Linked DNA regions of Parasedimentitalea psychrophila. The protein of the gene in region 1 interacts with the protein of each later gene in a pairwise test. Links are inferred from orthologs where the notes say so. Each region holds a gene or a part of one and is shown on either strand. Other genes may lie near its edges. The genes, in order: QPJ95_RS21790 and mrdA.

What was found.
Region 2: the proteins of QPJ95_RS21790 (region 1) and mrdA interact in binary tests that used the Escherichia coli proteins (3 or more experiments, as listed by UniProt). The link is inferred for Parasedimentitalea psychrophila from one-to-one orthologs.

What each region holds. Positions count from the first base shown.
Region 1 is NZ_CP127247.1:4,513,691-4,524,299, forward strand. Bases 4,640-7,761 are described here. They hold QPJ95_RS21790 (penicillin-binding protein 1A), read right to left. Parts: upstream 7,391-7,761; coding sequence 4,889-7,390; downstream 4,640-4,888. Other genes in these bases: QPJ95_RS21785 (aminoglycoside phosphotransferase family protein), read left to right, coding at 4,640-4,895; QPJ95_RS21795 (N-acetylmuramoyl-L-alanine amidase), read right to left, coding at 7,558-7,761. Also shown: ilvN (acetolactate synthase small subunit), read left to right, coding at 1-135; QPJ95_RS21765 (hypothetical protein), read right to left, coding at 155-511; QPJ95_RS21770 (helix-turn-helix domain-containing protein), read left to right, coding at 742-1,539; QPJ95_RS21775 (DUF2189 domain-containing protein), read right to left, coding at 1,587-2,363; prfB (peptide chain release factor 2), read right to left, coding at 2,863-3,984; more of QPJ95_RS21785, read left to right, coding at 4,062-4,639; more of QPJ95_RS21795, read right to left, coding at 7,762-8,817; QPJ95_RS21800 (pyridoxal phosphate-dependent aminotransferase), read right to left, coding at 8,863-10,017; QPJ95_RS21805 (M48 family metalloprotease), read left to right, coding at 10,016-10,609. UniProt on the Escherichia coli protein: Cell wall formation. Synthesis of cross-linked peptidoglycan from the lipid intermediates.
Region 2 is NZ_CP127247.1:1,189,456-1,199,942, forward strand. Bases 4,366-7,365 are described here. They hold mrdA (penicillin-binding protein 2), read left to right. Parts: upstream 4,366-4,893; coding sequence 4,894-6,837; downstream 6,838-7,365. Other genes in these bases: QPJ95_RS05710 (rod shape-determining protein MreD), read left to right, coding at 4,366-4,897; rodA (rod shape-determining protein RodA), read left to right, coding at 6,834-7,365. Outside these bases: QPJ95_RS05695 (2-isopropylmalate synthase), read left to right, coding at 4-1,578; QPJ95_RS05700 (rod shape-determining protein), read left to right, coding at 2,349-3,395; rod shape-determining protein MreC, read left to right, coding at 3,451-4,365; more of QPJ95_RS05710, read left to right, coding at 4,358-4,365; more of rodA, read left to right, coding at 7,366-7,973; QPJ95_RS05725 (VOC family protein), read left to right, coding at 8,159-8,569; QPJ95_RS05730 (2-hydroxyacid dehydrogenase), read left to right, coding at 8,566-9,492; QPJ95_RS05735 (M3 family metallopeptidase), read right to left, coding at 9,571-10,487. UniProt on the Escherichia coli protein: Catalyzes cross-linking of the peptidoglycan cell wall. Responsible for the determination of the rod shape of the cell. Is probably required for lateral peptidoglycan synthesis and maintenance of the correct diameter during lateral and centripetal growth.

The DNA.
Region 1 (10,609 bases):
AGCACCCTGACCAGCTTTGTGTTTGAAATCACCGGCGCGCCGGACAAGATAGACGCCTTTGCCGATCTGATGCGGCCGCTGGGTCTGGTCGAAGTGGCCCGGACCGGTGTGGCAGCATTGTTGCGAGGCGACTAGGCACCCCGCCGATCCAATACTACCCAACACATTTGCGGCGCGATGCATTTTCGCGCTGCTTTTGCTTTAAATGCCCCGCAAAGGGAATAATCCGCGCGGTTTTCTGAGTGCGGTCCGGTTTTGGAACCGCATCAGGCAGTGCAGCTATCAAACTCTGCGCTAATCCCAGACAGGCCATTTCCGCCAAAACCTGAGGGTTTTCCGCCTTCCGCTTATTCTGCTGCAGGGTCAGGTCGAAACAAACCAGATCACCTTCGTGCAGATCCACCACTTCCAGAGCCGTCTTCTGCGCGTAAAATGCCAGGTCGCCCTGATCTTCACACCAAATGACAGCCCTTTTCTGACCTGCATCGCTCCAGAGCACCACACCATTCATCTCATACCTCTTCCTGAACACCCCTCAATTCTGATCCAATTGGCAGCGTTCAAACATGGTTAATTCGGCGTCTGGCTATTGCTTTTTGTGTCTGAGTGGATAGCTTGTTGACCTATCGCAGCGTCACATCTGTCACTACTTGGCGTCAATAAGACGAAACTGCCCTGAAAAATTCCAGTTCGGGCATTGCAGCTTACTATTGAATTGAACAATTTTAAGGTCAGAGTCCAATGGCAAAGGTACCCCTTTCTCCGGCAGATTTGCGAAGCGTGTTTGGCGCCAATCTACGCCATCTGTCAAAAAAATACCCGTCCATTTCCGAACTGACGCGTCAGTTGAGCATCAACAGGACCCAGTTCAATCGCTATTTATCTGGCGAGAGTTTTCCGCGGCCGGATATTTTGGACCGGATCTGTTCGTTTTTTAATGTCGATGCGCGCATCCTGCTAGAGCCGGTCAACGAGCTTGAAACCAAGGGGAAAGTCCTCAACGGTCAATTCCTGAAAGACTTTCTTGGGCCGGGCGTCAGTTCGCTTTCGGAACAGTCATTTCCATCTGGAATCTATCGTTTTTCAAGACGCAGCTTCATCAGGGACAACCACTATCTGGTTGGCCTGTCGTATATTTTTCGCTCTGAAGGAGTCACTTATGTCAAAGGATTCGAGCCCAAAGAAGCAATGCGTCATCAGGGGCTGCCCTCGTTTTCACACTCGCGTGAGTTTCGCGGTTACGCGACCCGTCAGGATGACGGCGTTGCGCTGATCATCGCCCGGCGGGGGGCCTTGACCTGTTCCTTCAACTACCTTGCACGGGTGGCCTCGCTTGAGAATAATTTCTGGGTTGGCTACGTCAGCCGCACGGTGCGCGAAGGCAGCAGCGGCATCCGGGTCACCAAAATGGTCTACGAGCATTTGGGTGGTAAATTCGGTGACATCCTTGGCGCCGCGCGGGGGACAGGTTTTGTCCCAGAAGCGGGTTTGATGCCATTTCATCACCATTTGCTGCAGATCACAGAGCCGTTCCACTAACCGGGCAGCCCATGCTGTATTTCCGCCGCACAGGGCGTCACCCTGGATTATGGCTCGGCCACCACTATCAACCGATAGACATGCCAGCTTGAATGGCCCAGCAGCGGCAAAACCAGCAATAGTCCGACAAACCCAGGCAACATCGCGACAAACGTGGTGACTGCGATAAACGCCGCCCAACTGATCATCAGTGGAAAATTCTGCAAAACATACTGAAAGCTTGTGATCATCGCAGTGACAAAGTCAATTTCGCGGTCCAGCAAAAGCGGCAGAGACAGCACGGTGAGCATGAATAAAAGCAGTGCAATCAATGCGCCGATCAGGGTTCCAACGCCCAGCATCATCAGCCCGCTGGAGGATAGGAACACATCCAGCGATGACGACACATTGGTCATCGGAGACAAGCCCAGAAACAGTGCAAAGGTCAGATGGCCGAGGAAAAACCAAAACAGAAAAACCACCACGATTATAGCACAGAGCGACGGAAGCTGGCGGCTGCCCTGCTGCAACACGGCCCGAAGTACGTCTCTCAGGTTCTTCGGCCTGCCCTGTTCCAACCGGTGCGAAACCTCATACAGGCCCACAGCAGCAAAGGGGCCGACCAGTGGAAAGCCAATGGCCGCCAGAACCAGCCAAAACGTGGTCCCTGTCGCCTGTGTGATCCAGACCATGACCCAGCCGGCCAAGATATATAGCCCGGAAAATATCAATCCAAGTTCGGGTCTGGTGCGGAAATCCTTCCAACCCTGACGTACCGCCTGACGTAAGATGGCCAAAGTCATCGGCCGAAGCTGAGGCACGCCAAAATCTTTCTCTGTAATCATGAATGTCTCCTCCCAAAGACTCCCCCTCCCCGACCTCCCGGGGCAACAGGTATTGTTCTGGTCACAAAATGACCTGTTGGCTGGTGTTGCCAAGGGCTGGAAACTCCCGGTCTGCCCCAGTGTCACATTCGATTGCGTTCATTCATTATAGGTCTCCATCTGCACTCAGTTGATCTGTTTCAAATGCAAACAACCCGCCTTTTGGTGCCATCGCAGGCCCCGCAGTCGGTCAATTGACACGGCATTGGCCGATAGGCAAAACAGTTTTAGAACAGCAGCTTGAAGGTATTAGTTTGAGTGGCTTACGAAAGTTTCAAAGCAAGCCTACTGCCTGAATTCACACAATCAAATAGATAGCTCACATACATCTTTTATTAATGCATATTTCCCGCAAATGGGCGTCTCGGGGAATGTCACCAACCAGCCGCCTGTTGTGCGCCAGCATGCAAAAAGCCGGGTTGCCCCGGCTTTCATTGACCCAACTCCGATTAGTGGCGGTCTAGGCCTGCGCCTCAGCGCGGCTTTTGCCGGCAACATTCATCGCCAGAGTGGCAGCCATAAAGCCATCCAGATCGCCGTCCAGCACCCCCTTGGTGTCCGAGGTCTCGTGACTGGTCCGCAGATCCTTGACCATCTGGTAGGGCTGCAGCACGTATGAGCGGATCTGGTTGCCCCAGCCTGCATCGCCAGCGTTTTCATGCACCTCGTTTACCAGCGCACTGCGCTTGTCCAACTCCATCTGATAGAGCCGTGATTTCAGAGCCTTCATCGCGATGTCGCGGTTCTGGTGCTGTGACTTTTCCGAGCTGGTGACAACAATACCGGTGGGGTGGTGGGTGATCCGCACCGCCGAATCGGTGGTGTTGACGTGCTGACCACCCGCCCCTGATGAGCGGTAGGTATCAAGTCGGATGTCGGCCGGATTGACCTCAATCTCAATATTGTCGTCCACCACCGGGTACACTTTCACCGAGGTGAATGACGTGTGCCGCTTGGCCGCCGAGTCAAACGGTGAAATCCGCACCAAACGATGCACACCGCTCTCGGATTTCAACCAGCCATAGGCATTGTGCCCAGTAATCTTATAGGACGCCGACTTGATCCCGGCCTCTTCACCGGCACTCTCCGACTGCAGCTCGACCTTATAGCCTTTTTTCTCGGCCCAGCGGACATACATCCGCGCCAGCATCGAGGCCCAGTCGCAGCTTTCCGTGCCACCCGCGCCTGAGTTTATCTCAAGGAAGGTGTCGTTGCTGTCAGCCTCGCCGTCCAGCAGCGCTTCCAGCTCTTTCTCTGCCGCTTTGGCAGCCAACGTCTTCAGCCCGTCTTCGGCCTCACCTATGACCTCTTTGTCATCTTCCATCTCGCCCATTTCGATAAGCTCGACGTTATCAGCCATGTCCTGCTTGATGCCTGTGTAGGTGTCCATTGCATCGACCAGCATCTGCCGTTCGCGCATCAGTTTTTGCGCGGCTTCTGGATTGTCCCACAGATTGGGATCTTCGACGCGGGCGTCGAATTCCTCGAGCCGATGCGGCGCGGTTTCCTTGTCCATTCGCTGGGCGAGCAGGTCCAGAGATTTCTCAATCTCGGCCACATAGTTCTGGATCTCGGCGCGCATGGTTTGGTCCCAACTTGATCTATAAGGTCTGCGTGATACCAAGACCTGAAGGACACCACAAGATGATGGGAAGCGTTATGACTGATGGTCTTGCGGCAATAATGGCCCGGTGGCAGCTGACCAGTCCGGAAAACCTGTCTAAAACACCAATTGCCCAGCTTTGGCGCGTGCGCCAGGCAAATGGCACTCTGGCTGTTCTTAAAGTGTACAGGCAGGCCAGTCGGGGCAACGAGGCAGCAGGAGCCGCCCTGCTCAATGCCTGGTCCAAAAAGGGGGCGGTTCGAATATTCAAAGACAGCCGATCGGCACTGTTGATGGAGTGGCTAGACGGACCAAGTCTGGGTGACATTGCACGCGCAGGCGATGCGCCACGGGCGGATCAGCTACTCTGTGATACGGCCCGATGCCTACACCACCACCCAGTATCCGCCTTGCCAGATCTATGCGCACTAGAGGAGGTTTTTGTCCCTCTATTGGTGCTTGGAATTGCCCTGGATTGCCATCCCAATCTGCGCCAAGACATGTTGCGCGCCACTGAATTGGCACGGCAATTGCTCGCCCATCAGCCGCCGCCTGTGCCATTGCATGGCGATCTACACCATGACAATATCATCCTGACCTCCTCAGGCCCGCAAGCGTTTGATGCAAAGGGATATATTGGCGACCCTGCCTTTGAACTGGCTAATGCCCTGCGTCACCCCAAGGGGCTGCCCGCGCTGGTCCGCAACCAAGACCGCATCACAGAGGTGACAAAGCGTTTTGCTGAGGCGCTAAAGGTGCCGCCGCTACGGCTCGCGCAGTGGGCCGCAGCCAAATGCGCCCTGTCCATTGCTTACCGGGCAAAGGGCATGCTGTCCCAGGACGACGAAGCTGATTTGCTGGCCTTGTTGCTGGCTCAGGCCGGTCAATAAAGCCCCCCAGAGCTGACCGTGCCAAACGTCGCCTTGGGCCCCAGAACCGCGGTGCCGCCGCTTGAGGTTGTGACCTGTCGACCTGAGTCATTGATCTCTTCAAACAACGGTAGGTTTGATCCCATGGCAAATCCGCCATCATAGCTCAGCCCGAAGATCGGCTCAGCCCCATCGCGGAAATATTCAGCCACAACATACTCGCCACTGGCCTCATCCGGCAGACGGGCCCCGGTATAGCGGTCGATCTTGATGAAATGGCCACCCGGCGGCACGTCAAAGGGACCGCCGCCGTATTTGGCCGTCGCCTTCTCCATGAACTGCTGGAACACCGGGCCACAGGTATTGCCCCCATAGGTACCCCGCCCCAGTGGCCGTGGCCGATCATGACCAATGTAGCAGCCCGCCACAATATTCGAGGTAAAACCCACAAACCAGACGTCCCGCGCCTCGTTTGTGGTGCCGGTCTTGCCCGCGGTCGGCACCCCCAGGTGCACATTGCCAGAGGCGGTGCCACGTTCCACCACACCGCGCATCATCGAGGTCAGCTGATAGGCGGTGATCGGGTCCATCACCTGATCACGATCGGTGATAATCCGGGGCGCCACACCCTCGGGCAGCATGGTCGATGAGCAATCCACACAATCGCGGTCATCATGGCGATAAATCGTCAGCCCATCGCGATCCTGAATACGGTCAACCAGGGTTGGCTTCAGCCGCTCGCCGCCATTGGCAAACATTGCATAGGCGGTCACCATTTTGTACAGCGTGGTCTCCTCCGAGCCCAGCGAGTTGGCCAGATAGGGGCCCATCTCGTCATAGACACCAAAGCGTTCCGCATAGCCCGCAACCACCGGCATGCCAATTTCCTGGGCCAAACGGATTGTCATCAGGTTCCGAGAGCGCTCAATGCCGGTGCGCAGTGGCGTTGGCCCATAGAATTTATTCGACGAATTGCGCGGCCGCCACAGCCCTTGCGGTGTATTCACCTCGATCGGCGCATCCACAACAATGGTTGCCGGGCTATAGCCGCTGTCCAGTGCCGCAGCATAGACAAAGGGTTTGAAACTGGATCCCGGCTGGCGTTGTGCCTGGGTGGCGCGATTGAACACAGAATGCTGATAGGAAAACCCGCCCTGCATCGCCAACACCCGGCCCGAGTTCACGTCCATCGCCACAAAGCCGCCCTGCACTTCGGGAATTTGCCGCAATGACCAATGCTGAAAGGCGTCATCCTTGGTCTGCGCCCGCACCAGAACCACGTCACCGAGGGTGAGGTTATCCTTGAAACTCCCCTTCATCCAACTGATGTCCGCGCGCGGCACCGCGCCAATCGCTGCGGCCCCCTCGACGCCCACGGTCAGCTCTCTATCGCCGACCGCCAAGACCACCGCCGGCAGCCACTCGCCCCCCAGTGTGACATCTCTGGGCACATCGCTCGCCGCCAAGGCAGCCCGCCAGGCGGTCTCATCCTTCAGCAGATCCGCCGCAATCGTCAGCTCAGTGCCACGCCAGATCCCGCGCGAGCGGTCGTATTTTTCTAACCCCGTGCGCAGCGACAGCGCCGCCACCCGCTGCATTTCCGCATCAATGGTGGCGCGAACGGTAAAGCCGCCGGTAAAAAACTCACCCTCGCCAAAATCGACCGACAGCTGGCGGCGAATTTCATCGGTGAAATAGTCCCGTGGTGGCAGCGCGGTACGGAAACTCTCAAAATCACCGTTCTGCACCGAGCGCAGCGGCTGCTGCACTTCAACCCGGTAAACCGCCTCCGAAATATAGCCGTTCTGATACATTTCCCGCAGCACATAATCGCGCCGATCGGTCAGCCGCTGTTTGCCGCGCACCGGATGAAACTTGCCCGGCGCCTTGGGCAGGGAGGCGAGAAATGCCGCCTCATGCGGCGCCAGTTCTTCCAGCGTCTTGTTGAAATAAGTCTGCGAGGCTGCCGCCACCCCGTAAGAGTTCTGCCCCAGAAAGATCTCATTCATATAGAGCTCAAGGATCTGCTCCTTATCCAGCGTCTCCTCCAGCCGCGCCGCCAGGATGATTTCCTTGATCTTGCGCTCGGCCTTGCGATCGCCGGACAACAGGAAGTTCTTCATCACCTGCTGGGTGATGGTCGAGGCCCCCCGCACATTGGACCCTCGAGAGCGCACCGCCTCAATGGCGGCGGCCGCAATCCCGCGCATGTCATAGCCCTTATGGCTATAGAAATTCTTATCCTCAGCTGAAATGAAAGCCTGTTTCACCAAATCGGGGATCTCATCCGACGGCGCAAACAAACGGCGTTCCTTGGCAAACTCATCAATCAGTTGCCCCTCGCCTGAATAAATCCGGCTGATGGTCGGAGGCTGATACTGGGCCAGCGATTCGTGGCTGGGCAAATCACGCCCATAGATCCAGAACACGGCACCAACCGTCAGCGCCACCATCGCAATACCCAGCGTGATGGTACTAAAGATGGAGCCAAAGAATGAGAGAATAATCCTAAGCACTATACGGCCTTCCTGTGCACATGGCGCCTATATAAGGGCGCCAGCGCCAATGGTCAAAACAACAGATGGCGGTAATGCGCCATTTGCCCGCCCGCGAGCCAGTTGGATCTTCATCTGGCGCTAAATATCCCGGGGTTTGGGGCAGCGCCCCACCTGTATCATTGCATCTATTGTCGAACCAAGGCTCTGCGCGCAGCATCTTCCTCGCGCCAGCTCACCAGTCCATTCAAAATCCCGCGCGTCATTGTCGCCCGCCACGCGGGATCTTGCAGGTTTTTCAAATCACGCGGGCTGGACAGAAATCCGATCTCGATCAGCACTGAGGGGATATCCGCCGCCTTCAGCACCGAAAATCCCGCCGAGCGCAGCGGCCGGCGGTTCATCGGGCCGCCCTGATTGGCCATTCCCTCAACCAGGGCCTGGGCCAAGGCGTCACTGCGTGGCTGGGTCTCCTGCCGTGCCAGGTCCAGCAAGATACCGGTAACACGGTCATCCGCATCACTCAGATCCACGCCAGCCAAAAGATCACTGCGGTCATGTCGCTCCGCCAATTTGGCTGACGCCACATCCGAGGCTTCGGGCGACAGCACATGCACCGTCGCACCATGGGCCAGGCCTTCCGACAGGGAATCCGCATGGAGCGAGACAAACAGATCCGCTCCGGCCTGATGGGCCAGCGCAATGCGACGCTCCAGCGAGACAAAATAATCCCCGTCGCGGGTCAGTTGCACCTTAAAACGTCCCGACCGCACCAGTTCTTCACCCAGTTCAATGGCAAATCCCAGGATCAGATCCTTTTCCACCACCGCAGAACCATCTACTTTAGCCTCAGCGCCCGGATCAATGCCGCCATGACCAGGATCCAACACCACCAGCAACGGCGCATCCGAGCCCCGCGTTATGGGCGCAGGCAGACCTTCCGCCGGTGGCAGATCCCAGCGCGCATCCGTCGGGGCACCTACACTGGAAGCAAAGCTCTCGGCACTGGTCGAGGTTAGCTGCAGCTGCAATTTCGCCTGTGCCGTCACCGTATCGATATCCAGCGCCGCGCTTTCAACCTTCAGCGGGCCAGCCAATTCCAGCACCATCCGCGACCAACCCGGCACATAGGTGCCAAACTGTACCCGAGTGACCTGCTGCCCCTGCAACAAAGCCTCCGACCTCAACCCACGCCAGTCCACCTCCTGAAAATCAAGCACCAGACGCGGCGGGTCGTTCAGAGTGAACAACCGATAGGGCACCCCCTGGCTCAGGCCTAGCGCGATATGGGCACCGCCATTGTCGCGGTCCTCAATCCGGCTGGAGGCAGGATCAATGCGCGCCAGCCCGCTGAATCCCTGGGTCTGGGCCTGAGTCTGGGCATGGGCCGGTCCCCCCGGCCAGTTCAGGGCCAGGGTAAATGCTATGAGTGTAAAAACTCTGCTCATCTGTCTCACGCCTTTTTCGCCTCGTGTACCGCCATCGTCAAACCGTCAGCCTGCTTGCTGGCGGGTTGCCATGAATGCCTCCAGGCGCGCCAGCCCCTCTATTATATCAGAGGTTGACCGCGCATAGGAAAATCGCAGGGTGGTGGCGCCGCGGAGCGGATCAAAATCCAGGCCCGGCGTCACCGCAACCCCGGCTTTTTCCAGAATCTCCGCCGCAAAGGCACGGCTGTCCTGGGTCAGATCCGAGACATCCGCGTAGACGTAAAACGCCCCATCCGGCGGCGCGAACTTGGTGAATCCGGCCTTGGGCAGGCCCTGCAGCATCAGCGCGCGGTTGTGCGCATAAACACTCAGGTTTTGCCGCATTTCATCCTGACACTCCAGCGCCGCCAGTGCTGCCACCTGGCTGGCATGGGGGGCGCAAATGAACATGTTCTGAGCAATCCGCTCGATCACCCGCACATGATCCTCGGGCACCACCATCCAGCCAACCCGCCAGCCCGTCATCGCAAAGAACTTCGAGAAGGAGTTGATCACATAACACTCATCCGTCAGCTCCAGCGCGGTGACGGCCTTGGCCTCATATTCCAGCCCGTGATAAATCTCATCCGAGATAAAACTGGCGCCTTGCTCCTGCGTCGCAGCGATCAGCGCCTCCAAAGCATCGCGGTTCAGCATGGTTCCGGTTGGATTTGCAGGCGACGCAACCATCAGCCCTGCCAGATTCAGCCCTGCCAGTTCTGTCGCCACCGGCTGCAGGCGGTTTTCCGCCGCTGTCTGAATATCCACCGGCACCAACCCCAGCGCCTTTAGGATCTGCCGGTACGACGGATAGCCCGGCGCCCCGATACCAACCCGGTCGCCACTGTCGAACAGTGCGGTAAAGCCCAGCAGAAAGGCGCCAGAAGATCCCGGCGTCACGATCACCCGGTCCGGGTTCAGATCAACATTATACCACTCTCCATATAGCCGGGCGATACGTTGGCGCAGCGCCGGAAGCCCCAAAGCCACGGTATACCCCAGCGCGTCGCCATCCAGTGCGGCGGCCACTGCGCGCCGTGCGCCCAGGGGGGCACCGGTCGATGGCTGACCAACCTCCATGTGGATAATATGGCGACCGGCGTCTTCGGCCTGACGCGCGGCCTCCATCACATCCATCACAATGAAGGGATCGACATTTGATCGGGTTGAGTTTCGCATGTTGATCTCCCATGGTGCGGCCATGTTTATTGACCGTTTAAATCGGCTGGCGTCAATCCCGGCCCTGGTGTTGAGCACATTGTTCCTGGTGGCCTCGGCGCTGCCATCAGCGGCGCTCGGGTTGCTGCGCGATGCGGATATCGAACACGGGCTCAGCAAGTTGGCGGCGCCGGTCCTGACTGCGGCCGGGCTGAACGCCAAACGGGTGCGGGTCTTGGTGGTCAACGACGCCTCGTTCAACGCCTTCGTGGTGGATTCCCAAACCATCTTTGTGAACTACGGCCTGATTCTGAAAGTCACCAGTCCCGAGATGCTGCAGGCGGTGATTGGCCACGAGGCGGCGCATATTGCCAATGGTCACCTGTCCCGGCGCATGCAGAACATGCGCTCTGCCAGCTCAATCTCGGGTCTTGGTGTCGCACTGGCGGTTCTGGCCGCAGCGGCCGGCGCCGGAGAGGCCGCGGCGGGCATCGCCGTCGGCACCCAAAGTGCCGCCTTTCGCAGCTTTCTGGCCCATACACGTGCCGAAGAATCCTCGGCTGATCGCTCTGCCGCCGGCTATCTGACCCGCGCGGGCATCAGCCCACAGGGG
Region 2 (10,487 bases), 3.3 Mb from region 1 along the record:
AATATGACTATGACATCTGACAAAGACCGCGTGGTGATCTTTGACACCACCCTGCGCGACGGCGAACAAAGCCCCGGCGCCACCATGACCCACAATGAAAAGCTCGAGATTGCCGGGCTGCTGGATGACATGGGCGTCGATATCATCGAGGCCGGCTTCCCAATTGCATCTGAGGGCGATTTCAACGCCGTATCCGAGATTGCAAAGAACGCCACCAATAGCCGCATCTGCGGCTTGGCGCGTGCCAAGACCGGCGATATAGACCGCTGCTGGGAGGCGATAAGACACGCCGAGAAGAACCGCATCCATACCTTCATCGGCACCTCGCCGCTGCACCGCGCTATTCCAAACCTGACGATGGATGAGATGGCCGATGTGATCCACAAATCGGTCACCCATGCCCGCAACCTGTGCGACAACGTGCAGTGGTCGCCGATGGATGCCACCCGCACCGAGTGGGACTATCTGTGCCGGGTGATCGAGATCGCCATCAAGGCCGGTGCCAGCACCATCAACATCCCCGACACGGTTGGTTACACGGCCCCGGTGGAAAGCGCTGAGCTGATCAAACGTCTGATCGAAACGGTGCCGGGCGCCGATGAGGTGATCTTTGCCACCCATTGTCACAATGACCTGGGCATGGCGACGGCGAACTCGCTGGCAGCTGTGGCTGGCGGCGCGCGGCAGATCGAATGCACCATCAACGGGCTCGGCGAGCGGGCCGGCAATACCGCATTGGAAGAGGTGGTGATGGCGCTGAAAGTGCGCAATGACATCATGCCCTGGAGCACCGGCATCGACACCCGAAAGATCATGCATATCTCGCGCCGGGTGGCGGCGGTGTCCGGCTTTGCGGTGCAGTTCAACAAAGCGATTGTCGGTAAGAACGCCTTTGCCCACGAGTCTGGCATCCATCAGGACGGCATGCTTAAAAACGCCGAGACGTTCGAGATCATGCGGCCCTCGGATGTGGGGCTGTCCGGGACGTCATTGCCGCTGGGCAAACACTCGGGCCGGGCGGCGCTGCGCGACAAGCTGCAGCAGTTTGGCTTTGAGGTGGGTGACAACCAGCTCAGGGACGTCTTTGTGCGCTTCAAAGAGCTGGCCGACCGCAAGAAAGAGGTGTTTGACGACGATATCATCGCCCTGATGCGGTCCGGCGAGGATGCCGAGAATGATCATCTGCAGATCGTGTCGATGAAGGTGGTCTGCGGCACCGGCGGCCCGGCGGAAGCCACCATTGAGATGGAGATCGACGGTCAGGATGTCAGCGCCACCGCCAGTGGCGACGGCCCGGTGGATGCCACCTTCAAGGCGATCCGGGAGATTCACCCCAACACCGCCCGCCTGCAACTGTATCAGGTGCAGGCGGTGACCGAGGGCACCGACGCCCAGGCCACGGTTTCGGTGCGGCTGGAAGAGGACGGCATGATTGCCACCGGTGAGAGCGCAAATACCGACACGGTTGTGGCCTCGGCCAAGGCCTATGTGAACGCGCTGAACCGGCTGATCATACGCCGTGGAAAAGTTGGTGAAGGTGCCGACACCCGCGAGATCTCGTATAAAGACGTCACCTGAGTGGTGACGTCAGGATAGAGAGGGGCCATCCATCTGGGTGGCCCTTTTTGTTTCCCAGCGGCTTTGAAACGGCGATCTCCCGCGCCCCAAGCTGGTGCGGCTGCGCCGCAACAGATTAGGGCCTTGGGCCCGGCACCGCTACGCGGTGCAAAGTGTTGCGGGGGAAACGTTTCAGCGACAGGTCTGCCCTGAATGCGCCATTGATGGGCTGCAGTTGCAGGCTTCATTTGAGAACCAAGGCGACCTGCAGATATGTCTGATAAAACACCGGGGCGCCATCAGATCAAAAAGTGCGCACTGCGCCTTGCACCAGGAAGTGATAAACCCGCCAAATCAGCTGACCTGCGCCGCGCAGCGGCGCCACGCCCAAGGCTTTGCCTCTCATCTGTGATGAGCGGCAAAGGCGCGGGAGTGCACCGCCTAGATCAATAGGCGGCCACTAAAGCTGGGCCGCTACCTATCGGTCGTGTGTAAACCCTCAGCCCGGTTCGCTGCGACATCACGGCAGGGCTACAGCGCCTTGGCGCTGGCGCGGAGCTCGGTGTCAGGGTGGCGCGGCGGCCTTTACCCGCACCCGGAGTGAAGTGGCTGCAGACCGGGCTCCAATACCCAAGACCTGAGCCGCGAAAAGCGGGCGCGCCCGGCGAAAAGGCGCTAGTTGGACAGAAAACACTCTTTCGCGACGCCGCTGTGCCGCTTATAAGATCTGATGCCCGCGATTTACGCGGAGTCGCGGGCCACTGGTACAGCATTTACAGGATCCCTTTAATATGTCGATCTTTGGATTTTTGTCCGGCCTGTTCACGTCGGATATGGCTATTGACCTTGGAACAGCAAACACCCTGGTCTACGTCAAAGGCCGGGGCGTGATCCTGTCCGAACCTTCGGTGGTGGCTTATCACGTCAAGGATGGCGTCAAGACCGTGCTGGCTGTCGGCGAGGACGCCAAGCTGATGCTGGGCCGAACCCCCGGCTCGATCGAGGCGATCCGGCCAATGCGCGAAGGTGTCATTGCCGATTTTGACACCGCCGAAGAGATGATCAAGTACTTCATCCGCAAGGTCCACAAACGGTCAACCTTCTCCAAACCCAAGATTATCGTCTGTGTGCCATATGGTGCCACGCCGGTTGAGAAGCGGGCAATCCGACAATCGGTGCTGTCAGCCGGGGCCCGCAAGGCCGGGCTGATTGCCGAACCGATTGCGGCGGCCATTGGGGCTGGAATGCCCATCACCGACCCCACCGGCAATATGGTGGTCGATATTGGCGGCGGCACCACCGAAGTGGCGGTCCTGTCGCTGGGTGACATCGTCTATGCGCGCTCGGTGCGGGTTGGCGGCGACCGGATGGACGAAGCGATTATTTCTTATCTGCGACGTCAGCAGAATCTGTTGGTCGGTGAAGCCACCGCTGAGCGCATCAAGACCTCAATCGGCACCGCCCGGATGCCCGACGATGGCCGCGGCCAGTCGATGCAGATTCGCGGTCGTGACCTGCTGAACGGCGTCCCCAAGGAAATCGAGATCAGTCAGGCGCAAATCGCCGAGGCGCTGGCCGAACCGGTTCAGCAAATCTGCGAAGCGGTGATGACAGCGCTTGAGGCCACACCGCCGGATCTGGCCGCGGATATTGTCGACCGTGGCGTCATGCTGACCGGTGGCGGCGCCCTGCTCGGCGACCTGGACCTGACATTGCGTGAACAGACCGGATTGGCGGTGTCGATTGCCGATGAAAGTCTGAATTGCGTGGCTCTGGGCACTGGCAAGGCGCTGGAATTTGAAAAGCAACTGCGCCACGCAATTGATTACGACAGCTAAGGGTCTTACCTTTCGCCATCTATGGGGTGCCATCTAAGTACCCAGGAGGAGCCCCTTGGCCAAAGATCGATCCCAGCGCGAAGACTACGGCACCCCGCTGAAGCGATTGCTGGTTGTGGTAACCTGTCTCTGTCTGGCGCTGATCTTCATTGTCTGGCGCATCGATAGCCCCAGGGTCGAGCGATTCCGGGCTCAGGTCGTCGATGCCGTGGTGCCCAACATGGAATGGGCAATGGTGCCGGTGATCGGCACCATCAATCTGGTGCGCGACTTTCAATCTTATCAGCGATTGTCCAAACAAAACCGCGAGTTGCGGTCCGAGTTGCGGCGGATGCAGGCCTGGAAAGAGGCGGCGCTGCAACTGGAGCAGGAAAATGCCCGGCTGCTGGATCTCAACAATGTACGGCTGGATGCGCGGCTGACCTATATCACCGGCGTGGTGATGGCCGACAGTGGCTCTCCGTTTCGCCAGTCTGTGCTGCTGAATGTCGGGTCGCGTGACGGGGTGCGCGATGGTTGGGCGGCGATGGATGGGATTGGCCTGGTGGGGCGGATCTCGGGGACCGGGCGCAATACGGCGCGGGTGATCCTGTTAACCGATGCCGCCAGTTCGGTGCCCGCGACGATCCAGCCCTCGGGCCAGAATGCGCTGATTGCCGGCGACAACAGCGCCGCTCCGATAATCGATTTCCTGGAAAACCCGGACAAACTGCGCCCCGGTGACCGGGTGATAACCTCGGGCGATGGCGATGTATTCCCGGCCGGGCTATTGATTGGCCAGGTGGCCAGCGACCCCTCTGGCCGTTTGCGGGTGCGCCTGTCTGCCGATTATGAGCGGCTGGAGTTTCTGCGCGTGCTGCGCCACCATGGCACCGAAGGCATCAATACCCCCGGAGGGCTGGTGACGCCGCCACCCGGGGCGCCCCTGCCGCGCCCCCGCCCCAAGAGCCTGGGGACCGACAATGGCTAACACCTCGCCTGCGCATGTCTGGATCATGCGGGCTGCGTTCCCGGCGCTGGCCCTGCTGATCATGTTTTTCCACCTGTTGCCGCTGGATACGGTTCCGCGCAAATGGGCGCCGCCTGATCTGCTGGTGGCCTCGGCATTGGCCTGGTCGCTGCGCCGCCCGGACTATCTTCCGACTGTGTTGCTGGCGGTGACACTGTTGCTGGCGGACCTGATGTTTCAAAGACCCCCCGGGTTGCTGGCATTGCTTGTGCTGTTGGCATGCGAGTACCTGAAGCCCCGCGCCCTGAGCCACCGCGATACCGGTTTTGCCGCCGAGTGGCTTTCGGTCAGCCTGGTCCTGACCGCAATTACCGTGCTCAACCGCATGGCGCTGGCGCTGGTGGGCGTGCAGCAAGCGCCGTTTGGTTTGATCCTGATACAGATGATACTGACCATTGCCGCCTATCCCTTGGTGGTGCTTGTCAGTCAGTCTATTCTGGGGGTGCGCCGGATGAGCTCGACTGAGCTTGAGACCCTGGGAATACGCCTATGAAACGCAACCCAAAAGAACTGGAAACCACCCATCGCACTCTTAGTCGCCGGGCTCTGTTGCTGGGCGGTTTTCAGCTGGTCTTTGCCGGTGGTCTGGCGATGCGGATGCGTCACCTGCAGGTGGATCAGGCCGACCAGTTCCGGCTGCTGGCGGAAGAGAACCGCATCAACATCCGGCTGCTGGCCCCGGCCCGGGGTGAAATCTTTGACCGCAATGGCATTGCGCTGGCCCGCAATTCCCCCTCTTACCGCATCATCATTGTCCCCGAAGATGCAGGCGACGTCGACAAGGTGATCAAGGATCTATCGCGGCTGATCGAGATTGATCCCAAGGATCTGGAACGCGCCATTGCCGAGATGCGCCGCTCGCCGCCGTTTCTACCGGTGACCCTGGCAGATCAGATCGACTGGCAGGAAATTTCAAAGGTGGCGGTGAATGCCCCGGCCCTGCCCGGCATCACCCCCGAGGTTGGTCTGGCCCGGATCTATCCCCGGCGGGCGGATTTTGCCCATGTGGTTGGCTATGTCGGCCCGGTTTCCGATTATGATCTGGACCAGATCACCGACCCGGAGCCCATCCTGCGGATCCCCCGCTTTCAGATCGGCAAGGTCGGCTTTGAGGCGAAGCGCGAAGACATGCTGCGGGGCAAGGCCGGCGCCAAGCGGGTAGAGGTCAATGCCACTGGTCGGGTGATGCGCGAGCTGGACCGCCGCGATGGCGTGGCCGGCGCGGATATGCAGCTCACCGTCGATGCCGAATTGCAAGGCTATGTTCAGGCTCGATTGGGCACTGAGAGCGCCAGCGCCGTGGTAATCGACTGCGAAAACGGTGATCTGCGCGCCATTTCCTCGGCCCCCAGTTTTGACCCCAACCTGTTTGTGCGCGGCATTTCAATTGCCGACTACCGGGAGCTGACCGAAAACACCTATCGGCCGCTGGCCAATAAATCGGTACAGGGCACCTACCCGCCAGGATCGACCTTCAAGATGATTGTTGCACTGGCAGCGCTGGAAGAAGGCATTATTGGCACCGAGGAAACTGTTTGGTGCCCTGGCTATCTTGAGGTTGCGGGCCGTCGGTTCCACTGCTGGAAACGCGGCGGCCACGGCAATGTGGATCTGAACACCTCGCTGAAACGGTCTTGTGATGTCTATTACTATGATCTGGCGCTGAAGGTCGGCATTGATAAAATTACCGCCATGGCGCAGCGCATGGGGTTGGGCATTCGCCATGATCTGCCGATGTCCGCCGTTGCCGCCGGGCTGACGCCGACCAAAGAGTGGAAAAGCCGCAATCGCGGGGAAGACTGGCTGATTGGCGACACCGCCAATGCCTCTATCGGGCAGGGCTTTATGCTGGCGTCACCGATGCAACTGGCGGTGATGACCGCGCGGCTGGCCACCGGGCGCAGCATTACGCCGCGGCTGATCAAATCCATCGATGGCATCGAACAGCCCAACGGCGCGGGGGTGCCCCTGGGGTTGAACGAAAACAATCTGCGCACCGTGCGCAAAGGCATGTTTTCAGTATCAAACGACCGGCGCGGCACCGGGTATAAGTCTCGGATCATTGAAGAAACAATGCGTATGGCGGGCAAGTCCGGCACCAGCCAGGTCCGCAATATCACCGCCGCCGAACGCGCTGCCGGGGTGATCCGCAACAGGGATCTGCCCTGGGAACGGCGCGACCACGCGCTGTTTGTCAGCTTTGCCCCCTTTGATAATCCGAAATTTGCCATCGCGGTTATTGTCGAGCACGGCGGCGGAGGCTCCACAGCCGCCGCCCCGATTGTCCGCGATGTCATGCTGCAAGCGCTTTACGGTGGCACCCCGCCGCTGGCGGCCTATCCGAAGAAAGACCGCAATCGGATCAAAGCGCAGCAGGAGCGACTGGAGCGAGAACGCCCGGCTCGGCTGCAGGACGCGAGCGACCGCGCATGAGCTATCTGGAGTATAATGCCAAGACCACCCCAACCGGGCTGCGCAAGATCTTGTTTCTGAACTGGCCGCTGGTGCTACTGCTGATCTCGGTGGCCTGCATTGGCTTTCTCATGCTCTATTCGGTGGCCGGAGGATCAGTCCGCCCCTGGGTGGAACCACAGGTGAAACGCTTTGGCATGGGGCTGGCAGTGATGTTCTTCATCGCCATGGTGCCGATCTGGTTTTGGCGCAACATGGCAGTTGTGGCCTATCTGAGCTCCATTGCCCTGCTGCTGGCGGTGGAGTTTTTTGGCACGATTGGCATGGGGGCGCAGCGCTGGATTGACCTGGGCTTTATGCGGTTGCAGCCCTCTGAACTGACCAAGATCACCCTGGTGATGCTGCTGGCCGCCTACTACGATTGGCTCCCCCGTGAGCAAACCTCGCGGCCGCTGTGGATAGCGATCCCGGTGGTGGCGATTATGGTGCCGACGTTTATGGTGCTGCGCCAGCCCGATCTTGGCACCTCGATCCTGCTGCTGGCAGCGGGCGGCGGCGTGATGTTCCTGGCCGGGGTACACTGGGCCTATTTTGCCGCAGTGATCGCGGCCGGGGTTGGCCTGATCACCGCGGTGTTCCAAGGTCGCGGCACCTCCTGGCAGTTGCTCAAGGACTATCAATATCGGCGCATTGATACCTTTCTGGACCCCTCAACCGACCCGCTGGGCGCCGGCTATCACATCACCCAGTCGAAGATCGCCTTGGGGTCTGGCGGTTGGTCCGGGCGTGGCTTTATGCAGGGCACCCAATCGCGGCTGAATTTTCTGCCCGAGAAACACACGGATTTCATTTTCACAACTCTGGCCGAGGAATTTGGGTTTGTTGGCGGCGTCTCGTTGCTGGGCATCTACATGCTGATCGTGGTGTTTTGTATCGCCGCGGCGCTGGCCACCAAAGACCGGTTTTCCGCGTTGGTGATCATGGGGGTATCAATCACCTTTTTCCTGTATTTTGCGGTCAATATGTCGATGGTCATGGGGCTTGCTCCGGTGGTTGGGGTGCCATTACCAATGGTGTCCTACGGAGGCTCCGTGATGCTAGTGCTGCTGGCGGCCTTTGGCCTTGTGCAGAGCGCCCATGTCCATAGGCCGCGTTAAGGGGCATCAAAGGGGGCCAGCCCCCTCTTGGCCTGACGGCCAATTCACTCCCGGGATATTTTTGGCCAGATGAAGAGCGGATGGATCTGGGAGACCTGTCTGGTGTTACTGAATAGCCAATTGGGGGTTGCACGCCGCCGCGTTCCCACTCAGGGTCCGGGAAATCACTATTGGGATGCAGCGCCATGAGCATTTTTCACCTCGCCTATCACGTCGATGACCTACAGCGGGCCCGCGCCTTTTATGGCGGGGTTCTGGGTTGCGCCGAGGGCCGCAGCACCAAGACCTGGGTTGATTTCAACTTCTTTGGTCACCAGATCTCGCTGCATCTGGGGCCGGTCTTTGCGACAACCAATTCCGGCCAGGTCGGAGAGCACATGGTGCCAATGCCGCATTTGGGGGTGATCCTGCCACAGGACCAGTGGCAGGTCTTGGCTGATAACCTGGTGGTCAAGAATGTGGATTTCACCATATCCCCAACCACCCGTTTCACCGGGGAGCCGGGAGAGCAAAGCACAATGTTCTTCCATGATCCGGCAGGCAACCCGATTGAGATCAAAGGCTTCACAGATATGGCCGGAGTTTTTGCCCGATGATCAACGTCCAGTTCGCCGCCCTCCCCCCACGTTGGGACACTTATGCCGCACCGCTCAAGGCGGCCTTTGGCCAGGCCGGGCTGGATGTTGATTTGCGGGTCGACCACGCGCCGGACAGTGTGGATTACATCATCTATGCGCCCAATGGCCCGTTGTCGGATTTCACCCCCTACACCCGATGCAAGTCGGTGCATAGCCTCTGGGCAGGGGTGGAAAAGATCGTTGGCAACGCCAGCCTGACGATGCCCCTGTGCCGGATGGTGGATCCGGGGCTGACCGCCGGCATGGTGGAATGGGTGACCGGCCATGTCCTGCGCTACCACCTGGATATTGACCGTGCCATCTTACAGCAGGATCAATGGGAGCCCAAGGTGCCCCCCTTGGCAATGGAGCGCCCGGTCACCGTTCTGGGGCAAGGCGCGCTTGGGCAGGCCTGCGCCAGCGCATTATCGCAACTGGGGTTTCCGGTGACAGGATGGTCTCGCGCGCCCAAGGTGATCGAAGGCATTACCTGTCGACATGGGGCTGAGGGGCTGGTGCAGGCATTGACCAGCGCTGAAATTGTGGTGCTCCTGCTGCCGGACACGTCGGCAACCGAGAATACACTGAACGCGCGAACATTGGCACAGCTTCCCAAAGGCGCGCGGATCATCAATCCGGGCCGAGGGCCTTTGATCGACGATGCCGCGCTACTGGATGCATTGGACTGCGGTCATATCGCGCATGCCACACTGGATGTCTTCCGCATTGAGCCGCTGCCCAGTGATCACCCCTATTGGGCGCATCCCAAGGTCACTGTCACCCCACATATTGCCGCCGAAACCCGCACCATTACCTCCGCACAGGTGATAGCCGAGAACATCCGGCGCGGCGAAGCTGCAGAGCCATATTTGCATCTGGTGGATCGCGATCTGGGGTACTGACCGCAAAAGAAGGCGCCAGCGCGCGCCTTCTTCTTGTTTCAAATACCTCCGCCGGAGGCCGCGCCCGGGACGGGCGCTTTAGCTGGCCCCCAGCCCCCGCCCCTTGAGCAGGGCCTCCACCCCCGGCAACCGGCCCCGGAACGCCACATATAATTCGCCCGGATCCTGCGAGCCGCCGGTCGACAGAATGGTGTCTTCCAACGCCTTGGCCCGCTCGGCATCAAAGGCCCCTCCGGCCTCCTCAAAGGCGGCAAATGCATCGGCGTCCATCACCTCGGACCACATGTAGCTGTAATAACCCGAACTGTAGCCGTCGCCCGCAAAGACATGCGCGAAATGCGGGCTGGCGTGGCGCATGGTGATCGCCGGTGGCAGGCCAATCTCGCTCAACACCTCATCTTGTTTGGCCATCACATCTGTCGGCGCCGCACCCTCATGAAAGGCCAGATCGACCAGCGCCGAGGCTACATATTCCACCGTCTGGAACCCCATATCAAAATTGGCGGCGCCCAGCACCTTGTTCAGCAGCTCTTGCGGCATCGCAGCACCTGTGTCTGCGTGGGTGGCAAATTCAGCCAGCACCTCGGGGACCTCAAGCCAGTGTTCATACAATTGGCTGGGCAGTTCGACAAAATCCCGCGCCACGGAGGTGCCCGAGATGCTCTCATAACTCACATTCGACAGCATCTGGTGCAGCGCATGACCAAACTCGTGGAACAGGGTGCGGGCATCGTCCCAGGACAGCAGCGCCGGCTCTGCCTTGGCAAAATTGCAGACGTTGATCACCACAGGTGCCTGCACCTGCGGGAACTTGGCCTGACCGCGCATGGCAGAACACCAGGCGCCAGAGCGTTTAGAGCCGCGGGCAAAATAATCGCCGATGAACACAGCCACATGTTTGCCATCCCGCGTAACCTCCCAGGCGCGGCAATCGGGGTGGTACAGGTCCACGTCCAGCGGTGCAAACTGCAACCCGAACAGGCGGGTGGCACAGG